Regions from separate parts of the Aeromonas bestiarum genome, predicted to be linked through region 1. Evidence: predicted binding sites of a transcription regulator. Region 1 holds the regulator's gene; the other holds the start of a gene.
The links. Region 1 encodes LexA, which represses DNA repair genes until DNA is damaged. Its sites were predicted from a motif close to ANCTGTNTNNNNANACAGNT; they were not measured.

Region 1 (6,077 bases):
GGCTGGGCTCCAGCTATTACTGGTCGCTGCTGGCGGCGGCGGCGCTGTTTGTCTACCAGCAGCGGCTGATCCGGGAGCGGCAGCGGGAGGCCTGCTTCCAGGCCTTCCTCAACAACAACTATGTGGGGGCCCTGGTGTTTGCCGGGGTCGCGCTCAACTACCTGTGAGCCAGCCGCGCTGACGCGGGCTGTCCGGGACGCTCACTATTCGAGAGGCGGGGGTCACCCTGCTTCCATGAAAAAGGCCGCATGCTGCGGCCTTTTTATTGCTCTGTATCTGGCTCTTCTTGAGGTCAGAGCCGGTTGCCCGCCTGTATGGTGCGCCGGATCTTGTTGCTCAGCAGCGGCACTATGTTGTCGGCCAGCGCCTGGAAGCGGCCCAGATCCGGTTTGCACTCGGGGGAGAGGTAGCCCTCCTTGCGCAGGGTGTGGATCAGTGTGCTGAACAGCTTCTGGTCGAAGAACTCGGGGGCGTTGATGCCGTGCAGGGTGCCGAGGCGCTCCGCCATCATCAGGCCGTCCGCCTCCAGCTGTTCCGCCTCGACATGGGGCTGGGCCAGCACCCGGGTCAGCACTATGGCGTAGCGTTGCAGCGTCTCCTGAATGCTCTCGGCCAGCAGCAGCAGGCGCATCTGGTTGCCCGGATTGACCCAATGGCCGCCATCGCGCGCCTCGACCAGTTGCTGGCGTTGCAGCTCGGCCAGCAGGGCATCGACCAGCTCCGGCAGCTCATCCTCTTCGTAGCGCAGGAACAGTTCCGTCTTGAGCAGCGGGTAGATGTCGACGCAACGGGCGACTATCTCGCCGCGGGAGATCCCCTCGCAACGCTCGATCAGCGCCGCCACCAGGGAGGGCAGGGCGAACAGATGGAGTATGTTGTTGCGGTAGTAGGTCAGCAGGATCGCCTGATAGCGGTCCAGGCTGATGATCTGGCCCAGCTTGTCCTCGCTCACCTCGAACTTGTTGAGCTCCATCGCCTGATCCAGCAGTGTCTTGGCATCCTCATCCGGGATTGTGCTCTGCGGGCTGTAGGGCACCTGCTTGAGCAGATCCAGATAGGTGTTGAGCTGGGCCTGCAGCTCGTCCCGGGTCAGGGCGTGGCGCTCGGCGGCCAGCAGCGCCAGGGCGCTCAGGGTCAGACCGTTGACGGCGGCGGCCCCGTTGATGCGGGTCATCAGCAGCTCGGCCAGCTGGTTGACGGTGGGCGCCATCCACTCGGGGCGCTCCTCCTGGCCTATGTCGGCCTTCCAGGCCGGCACATGTTCATTGAGGTAGCTGTTGAGGGTCAGCGGCTCGCCGAAGTTGACGAAGCCCCGGCCATAGTTGCGCAGCTTGCGCAGTATGCCGAGCACCTGCAGGAAGCTCTCCTTCTCCTTGCGGCTGCCCTTGAGCTCGTTGTGGTAGGTGTTCACCTCCATCACGTGCTCGTAACCCAGATAGACGGGCACCAGGGTCACCGGTCTGTCCAGCCCGCGCATCATAGCCTGCAGTGTCATGGCCAGCATGCCGGTCTTGGGTGGCAGCAGGCGGCCGGTACGGGAGCGGCCCCCTTCGGTGAAGAACTCCACCGAGTAGCCCTTGGCAAACAGCAGGTTCAGGTATTCACGAAAGACGGTGCTGTAGAGCGGATTGCCCTTGAAGGTGCGGCGGATGAAGAAGGCGCCGCCGTGACGAAAGAGCGGGCCCGCTGGCCAGAAGTTGAGGTTGATGCCCGCCGCTATATGGGGCGGCACCATGCCCTGGTGGTAGATGACGTAGGAGAGCAGCAGGTAGTCCATGTGGCTGCGATGGCAGGGTACATAGACGATCTCGTGCCCTTCCTGGGCCAGCTGACGCACCTTCTCGGCGCCGTTGACCGAGAGGCCACGGTAGAGCTTGTTCCACAGCCAGCCGAGGAAGCTCTCGCCGAGCCGGATCAGCCGGTAGGAGAAGTCGGAGGCAATCTCGTCCATGTAGCCGTGGGCGCGCTTTTGCGCTTTTTCCAGGCTGATGCCGTCGCGCTGCGCCTCTTTCTCGATCGCCTGCTGGATCACGCTCGAATCCAGCAGCTGCCTGAACAGCAGGTTGCGGTTCGGCAGTTTGGGGCCGGTGGCAGCCAGCTGCTGGCGACTGAAGTGGGTGCGTGCCACCCGCGCCAGCTTGTGGGCGATCGCCTCGTCGGTGCCGTGCTTGTCGGCCATGTGACGCAGGGAGAGCGGCGGGGAGAAGCGCACCAGATTCTCGCGACCCTTAAGGATCACGATCAGCGCCTTCTTGAGGCGGTTCGGTGCCAGGCTGCTGATGATGTTCCAGCCGGAGGCTTCCTCGCCTTCCCGGCCGGGGGCGCGGCCCCAGAACAGGGTGACGGGCACCACCTGGATATCCAGCGCCGGATCCTGTTTGTGCAGATCCAGCAGCTGGTGGAACTCCTGCAGGAAGGGCAGCGGCTTGCTGCGCTTGCCAAACAGGGGAGGCGGACGGTCCAGACAGACGTAGCGCGGCAGCAACTGGCCGTTCAGCTCCAGCGGCGTGAAGGGGCCGGGCAGGCCGAGATCCTCGCAGCACTGTTGCAGCGTCATCAGGTCGGTGATCGAGCTGGTTTTCAGGGCATAGACTATGGGTCTGGCCGGATCCAGCTTGAGCTCTGTGATGGGATTTTCCGGCAGGCTCTTGTGATTGACCAAGCCACTGACCGGCCATTGCAAGATGGCTCTGGAAATCTTCTGTCCAAGGGACATGTGCGTCTGCTCTCCGAAAAAATGCGGCGTGAGCATAGCAAATCACCGGCGCCTTGTCGCCGAGAGGTACGATGAGTCGGCTGCGCAGGATCAAAACAAGAGTAAATGAGCGCCAGGCCATGACAAATGTTAGCTGCGCCTTGCCTTGGCCACAGCACTGTATATACTGCCAGTGTGCTGTATAAAAAGACAGGTGCCAATGTTATGAAACCCCTTACCCCCCGCCAGGCCGAAGTGCTGGAGCTGATCAAGGTGAACATGAGTGAGACCGGCATGCCGCCGACTCGCGCCGAGATTGCCCAGAAGCTTGGTTTCAAGTCGGCCAATGCGGCCGAGGAACATCTGAAGGCCCTGGCCAAGAAAGGGGTCATCGAGATCATGCCGGGGACTTCCCGCGGCATCCGTCTGCTGATCGAAGAGGAAGAGGTGCTGGAAGAGACAGGCCTGCCCCTGATCGGCAAGGTCGCGGCCGGTGAACCTATCCTGGCGCAGGAGCACATCGAGAGCCACTACCAGGTGGATCCTGCCCTGTTCCACCCCCGGGCGGATTTTTTGCTGCGGGTGCAGGGTATGAGCATGAAGAACATCGGCATCCTGGATGGCGACCTGCTGGCGGTCCACAAGACCCAGGAGGTGCGCAACGGCCAGGTGGTGGTGGCGCGCCTCGATGAGGATGTCACCGTCAAGCGCTTCCAGCGCAAGGGCAGCCAGGTGTGGCTGCTGCCGGAAAACGAGGATCTGGAGCCCATAGCGGTGGATCTCTCCAGCCAGCAGCTCACCATAGAAGGGCTGGCCGTCGGCGTGATCCGCAACGCCGACTGGATGTAATCACCCTCGCCATGACACGGCCTCCTGCGGGAGGCCGTGTCGTTTCTGTGTTCCTTTCCCCATGATTTCAATCAGATCCTGATACCCGCCATTTTGTCTGTGGCGAACGGCCGCAGGTGACTCATTTCAGATATATCATTTGGTAAGGCAGTGGACTCGTTGCACTGTCCCCCGATGCTCGACAAGACGCTCTTTACCCACGTCGCAGGAACCCAGGGGCAGCAGGGATGCATGACAACAGCCTCATGTGAGCTGGACAGCAATGGCATTTGGCCGGCTCACCACAGAGAGAGGCGATATCGCGGGATAAGAAGGGAGAGTGGCCAGCATGGCGCCGACGGCAACGACCGTCCGGGTAATGAGGGCACACTCGCGCAGTCGACATGCGGCAGTCACAGGATCTGGCCACCTAGCGGTAGCAGACGATGCCGGTCGGCGTGACCTCTTGGTCAAGGAGGACAGGTATGGCTTCAAGCTCGCCATGGGATCCGGGTCTGGCATCGCCCGTTTCTTCCATCACACGTTTCATCAAGGGCAACCGGATGACCCGTTTCTATGCGCTCTGGGTGCATCACAAGGGCGCCTGCTGGACCATCTGGCTGGGCTGTCCCAAGGACAAGATAGTCCGTCTGGTTCGTCTGTTTCACAGCCATCACGACAGGGGACAGGCGGAGGCTCCCTGGACGGCCCCCGTCATACCACTCCGCGCCCTGACCCGTCGCCCCCATGAGCGGCGCAGGCTGCAACCCTGATAGCCCCGCGTGCTGCTGACAGCCCCACCCTGACGGTGGGGCTGCTGTTTTCTGGCCTTGTTCGCCCGGCGGCCTGCCCATAGCGTCATCCCCTGACCGAAGTTGGATGCCGAATCGGCATCCGGTAGATGGGATGGTCCGGTCCGGGATTGGCTGGGTTACAATGGGTCATCCATTCGGGCCCGGTCTGCGGGCATGTCGAAGTGAAAGGGTCTGTTGTTATGGTTAAACCGCGTTACCCCTTGCTGTTTCTGCTGCTGGTCGGGGGCATGATGGCCGCATTCTACTGGAACCAGCCCTCCCTGCCCGAGCAGGCCGACTACTACCCGGCGGGGCGGGACATCAACCCGTTTGCCTTCACCGACGAGGACGGTCAGCCCTTCGTCCCGGCCAGTCTGGTGGGGCACTGGACCTTCCTGTTTGTCGGTTATACCTTCTGCCCGGATATCTGCCCGACCACGCTGGCGGATCTGCGCTCCGTCTACCCGGCGCTGAAGAAGATCGCACCCGAGAGCCAGGTGGTGTTCATCTCGGCGGATCCGCAGCGGGATGACGTGGCCCGCCTCAAGACCTATACCGCCTTCTTTCACCCCGAGTTCAAGGCGGCAACCGGCTCCCATGACAAGCTGTTCCCGTTTGTACGCAATCTGGGCCTCATCTACTCCATCGCCGATCAGGGGGAGAAGGAGTACCTGATAGACCATTCCGCCTCCATAGTGCTGATCAACCCGGAAGGCAAGCTGGAGGCCGTATTCCGTCCCCAGATGAGCGAGGGGCAGGTGCCCCACGTGGTCATGGCGACCCTGGTCTCCGATTTCGCCAGAATCGTGCGACTGGAAGGCGAGTGATGCCGGACGAGCGTCGGTTGCCATGCTGATCCCGCCCTGGTTGAAAGATGGCCGGCGCCATGGCGCCGTATTTGCCCTGGCCTTGCCCATGGTGCTCTCCAATATCACCACCCCCTTGCTGGGGCTGGTGGATACCTGGGTGATCGGTCATCTCGGCCAGGCCTGGTTCCTCGGCGGCGTCTCGGTCGGGGCTACCCTCATCAATCTCATCTTCTGGCTGCTGGGTTTCCTGCGCATGTCCACCACAGGGTTGACCGCCCAGGCCCATGGCGCCGGCAGCCCGCACAGCCAGCTCGACACCCTGGCACGGGCGCTCGGCCTCGCCGTCGGACTGGGGCTGGCCCTGCTACTGCTGTTGCTGCCCTTCCTGCCTTCGCTCATTGCACTCGGTGGCGGCTCTGCCGAGGTGCAGGGCTATGCCGGTGAATATGTGTCGGTACGGATCTGGAGCGCGCCGGCGGCACTCTGCAATCTGGTGATCATGGGCTGGCTGCTGGGCATGCAGGATGCCCGCAGCCCCATGCTGCTGTTGATCTTCACCAACCTGGTCAACATGGCGCTGGATACCTGGTTCGTGCTGGGGCTGGGCTGGCAGGTGAAAGGAGTGGCCGCCGCCTCGCTGCTGGCAGATTACAGTGCCCTGGGGGTCGGACTCTGGCTGGTGAGCCGCCATCTGCGCCGCCTGTCGCCCGCGGTGTGGCAGGGGGCCTGGCAGCGCTGGCGCCAGTGGCCGGCCTTGCTGAGACTGCTCAGTCTGAACCGGGACATCTTCGTCCGCTCCCTCTGTCTGCAGCTCTGTTTCGCCTTCATGACCTTGCAGGGGGCGCGGCTGGGCGACGTGGCGGTGGCCGCCAATGCGGTGCTGCTCAACTTCCTGATGCTCATCTCCTACGGGCTGGATGGCTTTGCCTACGCGGTGGAGGCCATGGTGGG
Region 2 (6,077 bases), 1.2 Mb from region 1:
TGCGGACCGAGTGGACCAGACCGTCAGCCTGGTTGCGGGTCTGCACCAGCTCTTCAAACTTCTTGTCTTCGGCCGCGTTGGCTTCCGCCTCGCGTACCATGCGTTCGATCTCTTCATCAGACAGACCGGAGGAAGCCTGGATGGTGATCTTCTGCTCCTTGTTGGTCTCCTTGTCTTTGGCAGAGACGTGCAGGATACCGTTGGCATCGATGTCGAAGGTCACTTCGATCTGCGGCAGGCCACGCTGAGCCGGACGGATACCTTCCAGGTTGAACTGGCCCAGGGACTTGTTGTCGCTGGCGCGCTTGCGCTCACCCTGCAGCACGTGAATGGTCACGGCAGACTGGTTGTCTTCGGCGGTGGAGAACACCTGGGACTTCTTGGTCGGGATGGTGGTGTTCTTCTCGATCAGCGCCGTCATCACGCTGCCCATGGTTTCAATACCCAGGGAGAGCGGGGTGACGTCCAGCAGCAGTACGTCGGTCTTGTCACCAGACAGTACGGCACCCTGGATGGCAGCACCCATGGCCACGGCTTCGTCCGGGTTGACGTCTTTGCGCGGCTCTTTGCCAAAGAACTCGGCAACAGTCTTCTGCACCATAGGCATGCGGGTCTGACCGCCTACCAGGATGACGTCGTCGATCTCGCCAACGGCCAGACCTGAGTCTTTCAGGGCGGTACGGACCGGCTCGAGCGAGTCTTTCACCATGTCTTCCACCAGGGATTCCAGCTTGGCGCGGGTCACCTTGATGTTCATGTGCTTGGGACCTGTGGCATCTGCAGTGATGTACGGCAGGTTCACGTCGGTCTGCTGGGCGGAAGAGAGCTCGATCTTGGCTTTCTCGGCGGCATCTTTCAGACGCTGCAGGGCCAGCTGGTCGTTGCGCAGGTCGATGCCCTGCTCACGCTTGAACTCGTCTACCAGATAGTTGATGACGCGGTTGTCGAAGTCTTCACCACCCAGGTGGGTGTTACCGTTGGTCGCCAGTACTTCGAAGGTGGTTTCCCCTTCGACTTCGTCGATCTCGATGATGGAGATATCGAAAGTACCGCCACCCAAGTCATACACGGCAACCTTGCGCTCGCCCTTGACCTTGTTCACGCCGTAAGCGAAAGCAGCTGCTGTCGGTTCGTTGATGATGCGTTTTACATCCAGACCCGCGATGCGACCGGCATCCTTGGTAGCCTGACGCTGGGCATCGTTGAAGTAGGCAGGTACTGTGATGACGGCTTCGGTCACCGGCTCGCCCAGGTAATCCTCGGCGGTCTTCTTCATTTTTTTGAGCACTTCGGCAGAGATCTGCGGCGGTGCCATTTTCTTGCCCTTCACTTCAACCCAGGCATCACCGTTGTCAGCCTTGGCGATGGCGTACGGCATGATCTTCAGGTCACGCTGCACTTCTTCATCTTCGAAACGGCGACCGATCAGACGCTTGATGGCGAACAGGGTGTTCTTCGGGTTGGTGATGGCCTGACGCTTGGCCGGCTGACCAACCAGGATCTCGCCATCATCGGCATAGGCAATGATGGACGGAGTAGTACGATCGCCTTCTGCGTTCTCGATCACGCGAGCGGTGTCGCCATCCAGAATAGCGACGCAGGAGTTGGTAGTACCCAGGTCAATACCGATGATTTTACCCATTTGACGAATCTCCAAATACTTTGAATAAACTGGCGAGGAACTCGCCTTAATGCGTTAACGGCTAGGTGGGGGCAGCCAGAGTGGCTTTCAAGCTCCCGGCATCAAATTTTTTGTGCCGCCGCGGCCTTGCAACCTATATGGGGTCTCAAGTTGTCGCTTCAAGCCCCGCCCTCAAAAAACCGCGCATTCTTGCCCTGTTTACGGCTGAATGCTTGCCAAATGGCGCCACTTAATACGCAGAATGGCGCCGCTATCAATAAAAAGCCCGCCGAGCGGCGGGCTCAGCACAGCGATGACTCTCAGGCCGGCGCCTTGGAGACCATCACCATGGCCGGACGGATCACCCGACCGTTGAGCTCGTAGCCCTTCTGCATCACGGCGATGACGGTGTTCGGTGCCAGCTCGCCATTTTCGATCATGCTCATCGCCTGATGGGCGTTGGGATCAAACGGCTGATTGAGCGGATCCAGCGGATTCAGGCCAAACTTGCCCACCGAGCTCTGCATGGATTTGAGGGTCAGCTCGACCCCTTCGATCATGGGCTTGAGGGCATCGTTCTCTTTGTCGGCCAGCTCGATGGCGCGCTCCAGGTTGTCCAGTACCGGCAGCAGTTCGGCGGCGAATTTCTCCAGCGCAAACTTGTGAGCCTTCTCCACGTCCTGGGCGGCGCGGCGACGCAGGTTTTCCATCTCGGCGACGGCACGAATGGCACGCTCGCGCTCTTCATTGGACGCCAGCCGGGCGGCATCCAGTTGGGCCTCCAGCTCGGCAATGCGGGCCTGCTCGGCTGTCACTTCACTGTCTACATCGGTCGGCTCGACTGGCTGGACTTCCACTTGCTCCATCGCTTCAACCTTTTGTTCTTCGTGGTTCATGACATCTCCAATTTCAGGGTTGCTTATGAGGGTCTGTTGACGTTCGGGTGCGCGACAAGTCGGTAACAGACCCTGTAATGGCGCTATTATGGGGACGCAGCCCCGGCTTTCAAGGGGAAAAGGGCGCTATCGTCGCCAATGAGCCGAGCCAACGGCCAAATTGCCACTTTTCATGGCGCTATGCCCACCAGTAGACGCCGGCAGCAGACAAATCCCCCACAAAGCGCGGTATACTCCCCCCAATACTCATCCCAGACCCGACAGCATATGGATTCTCCGTTCAAAACCATTGCCCTGATTGGCAAACCCCACCACGAAGGGGCCAACCAGACCCTGACCGGTCTGCATCAATATCTCACTACCCGAGGTTTTCGGGTGCTGGTGGAGAGCCGGGTGGCCCACACCCTCGGCATCATGGATGAGAACGTGATGGATCTGGTCCAGCTCGGTGAGCAGGCAGATCTGGCCATAGTGGTCGGCGGCGACGGCAACATGCTGGGGGCGGCCCGGGTGCTGTCACGGTTCGATGTGGCGGTGATCGGCGTCAACCGGGGCAATCTCGGCTTTTTGACCGATCTCTCGCCGCAGGATTACCTGCTGCCGCTGGAACAGGTGCTCTCAGGCCACTACAAGAGTGAACACCGCTTCCTGCTGGAAGCAGCCGTCTATCGTCACGGGGAACGCAAATCGAGCAACCTGGCGGTGAACGAAGCCGTGCTGCACCCGGGCAAGATAGCCCACATGATCGAGTTCGAGGTCTATATCGATGGCAGCTTCATGTACAGCCAGCGCTCGGACGGCATCATAGTCGCCACCCCGACCGGCTCCACCGCCTATTCGCTGTCGGCGGGCGGCGCCATCCTCACTCCCAAGCTCAACGCCATCACGCTGGTGCCCATGTTCCCGCACACCCTCAGCAGCCGCCCCATAGTGCTGGATGCGGACAGCGAGGTGCGGCTGCTGGTCTCGCCGGACAACCAGGATGACGCCATGCAGGTGAGCTGCGACGGTCAGGTCACCCTGGCGGTGCACCCGGGTGACGAGATCCTCATCAAGAAGAGCAGCCACAAGCTGCACCTGGTGCATCCGCTCGATTACAGCTACTTCCATGTGCTGCGCAACAAGCTCGGCTGGGGCAGCAAGCTGTTTTAAGGCGCTTTTCAACGCTCTTGTCCATCCTGTTGCGGGCCGACTCTTTACTGTATGTAAAACCAGTATATACTGGATGCATACACAGTAATGTTGGCCCATACAGGATGAGACCATGCTGACCCAGCTGACCGTCAACAACTTCGCCATCGTCAAGTTTCTCGAACTCGATCTGCAACCCGGCATGACCTGCATCACGGGTGAGACGGGTGCCGGTAAATCCATCGCCATAGACGCGCTCGGCCTCTGCCTCGGCGAGCGGGCCGAGGCCAGCATGGTGCGCCCCGATAGCGACAAGACAGAGGTCAGCGCCCGTTTCCTGCTGGACGGCAACCCGGCCGCCCGCGCCTGGCTCGCCGCCAACGAGCTGGACAACGAAGGCGAATGCATAGTGCGGCGGGTACTCTCCGCCGAGGGGCGCTCCCGCAGCTACATCAACGGGGTGCCCGTCCCCCTGACCCAGCTCAAGAACCTGGGTCAACTGCTGGTCAACGTCCACGGCCAGCACGCCCACCAGCTCCTGCTCAAACCCGACTACCAGCTCAGCTTGCTGGATGGCTATGCTGGCCATCACCTGCTGCTGGACGAAGTGCGCCAGCATTATCAGCTGTGGCGTCAGCTGCAAAACGAACTCAACCGCCTCAAGGCCGAGCAGCAACAGCGGGAGGCCCGCCGTCAACTCATCGAATATCAGGTGCAGGAGCTGGACGAGTTTGCGCTGCAACCGGGGGAGTTCGAGGCGATCGAAGAAGAGCATCAGCGGCTCGCCAACGGCACCGAGCTGATGCAGGAGTGCGGCGCCTGTCTCGATCTGCTCTATGACAACGAAGAGACCACCATCGCTGGCCTGTTGCAGGTCGCCGTCGACAAGGCCGAGGGTCTGGTGGGCATGGACAGCCGGCTCACCCCTGTGCTGGAGATGCTGAACGAGGCGATGATAGGCGTGCAGGAGAGCCACAGCGAGCTGCGCAGCTATCTGGATCGGCTTGAACTGGATCCCGAGCGCTTCAACGAGCTGGAAGCCCGCCTCTCCAAAGCCATCAATCTGGCCCGCAAGCACCATGTCAAACCGGCCGAGCTGGCCCTGCATCATCAGGATCTGGCCAGTGATCTCGCCCGCCTCAACTCCGACGAGGAGCGCCTCGAGGGCATGGAAGATGAACTGGCCGAGGCCCGCCTCGCCTTCGTGCAGGCCGCCGAGGCCCTGAGCCAGAGCCGTCAGCGTTACGCCCAGGAGCTAGGCGCCAAGGTGACCGCCAGCATGCACGAGCTGGCGATGCCGGACGGCCGCTTCGCCATCGAGGTGCGACCGGATGCCCAGAGCAGCCTGTCGCCACTCGGCATCGATCGGGTGGAATTTATGGTCACCACCAACCCGGGGCAACCGATCCAGCCACTCGGCAAGGTGGCCTCGGGGGGTGAACTGTCTCGGATCAGCCTCGCCATAGTGGTGATCAGCGCCCGCAAGGTCTCGACCCCAACCCTTATTTTCGATGAGGTGGACGTGGGGATCAGCGGCCCCACCGCCGCCGTGGTGGGTCGTCTGCTGCGCCAGCTCGGTGAATCCACTCAGGTCATGGTGGTGACTCACCTGCCACAGGTGGCAGGCAAGGGCCACCAGCACATGGTGGTGAGCAAGCACACGGACGGCAAGACAACTGAGACCCAGATGCAGGCGCTGGATCAGGGAGACCGCCTCAAGGAGCTGGCTCGTCTGCTGGGCGGCGACCATATCACCGACAATACCCTGGCCAACGCCCGCGAGCTGCTGGCCTCCTGAACAAGCATCTCCAGGCAGGCAGTAAAAGGGAGAGCCAGACCCGCGGGGTTGGGCTCTCCTTTTTTGTTACTCTCCCCTCATTGCCTTATGCTCTTTTCCTCTCCCACAATCCCCTCCTCTGGCTGGCCAACCAATATCAGAGCAGCCGCTCTGATCCGGCACTGGCACCAGCGGTAGACAGGACAACACCTGAGCCGCAGCCAAGTTCCTGGGTCTGGGTCTGCAACAAGGTGCTCGCCATGGCCTGCTCCACCCACACGGCAGGGGGCAGCAAGGGACTATAGGATCAGCCTGGTTGCCAGAAGTAGCACAGCTGCATAGAGTGAAACCAGACTGGGGGCAAGCCTCCACTCTGTTTAGCCATCTTATTCGCGCCCCCTGCCCGATCTGCGTCATCGCGATCTCGGCCAGGCGAGCCTCCAACGTCAGGAATGTCTTTATGCTCCATGTGTTTGGCCACAAGAACCCCGATAGCGACAGCATCTGTACCGCCCTGGTCACCGCCGACTGGCTCAATCGACAGGGCCGGCAGGCCCAGGCCTATGCCCTGGGTGAACCCATAGCCGAAACCCGCTTCATTCTGGAAACTGCCGGGGTCGATGCCCCGCCCCTGCTGCAGGGCAGCGTGGCC

Region 2: recN (DNA repair protein RecN) is a predicted target of LexA. The motif match lies at 3,715-3,734, and genes of this name have one in related genera.

The regions. Positions count from the first base shown of each region.
Region 1 covers NZ_CP064746.1:120,372-126,448, forward strand. The annotation lists gene ubiA (4-hydroxybenzoate octaprenyltransferase) at 1-167, shown strand, start outside; gene plsB (glycerol-3-phosphate 1-O-acyltransferase PlsB) at 293-2,716, opposite strand; gene lexA (transcriptional repressor LexA) at 2,921-3,544, shown strand; gene IU367_RS00570 (hypothetical protein) at 4,009-4,296, shown strand; gene IU367_RS00575 (SCO family protein) at 4,518-5,144, shown strand; gene IU367_RS00580 (MATE family efflux transporter) at 5,167-6,077, shown strand, end outside.
Region 2 covers NZ_CP064746.1:1,369,944-1,376,020, reverse strand. The annotation lists gene dnaK (molecular chaperone DnaK) at 1-1,642, opposite strand, end outside; gene grpE (nucleotide exchange factor GrpE) at 1,942-2,517, opposite strand; gene nadK (NAD(+) kinase) at 2,785-3,669, shown strand; gene recN (DNA repair protein RecN) at 3,782-5,446, shown strand; gene IU367_RS06610 (DHHA2 domain-containing protein) at 5,886-6,077, shown strand, end outside.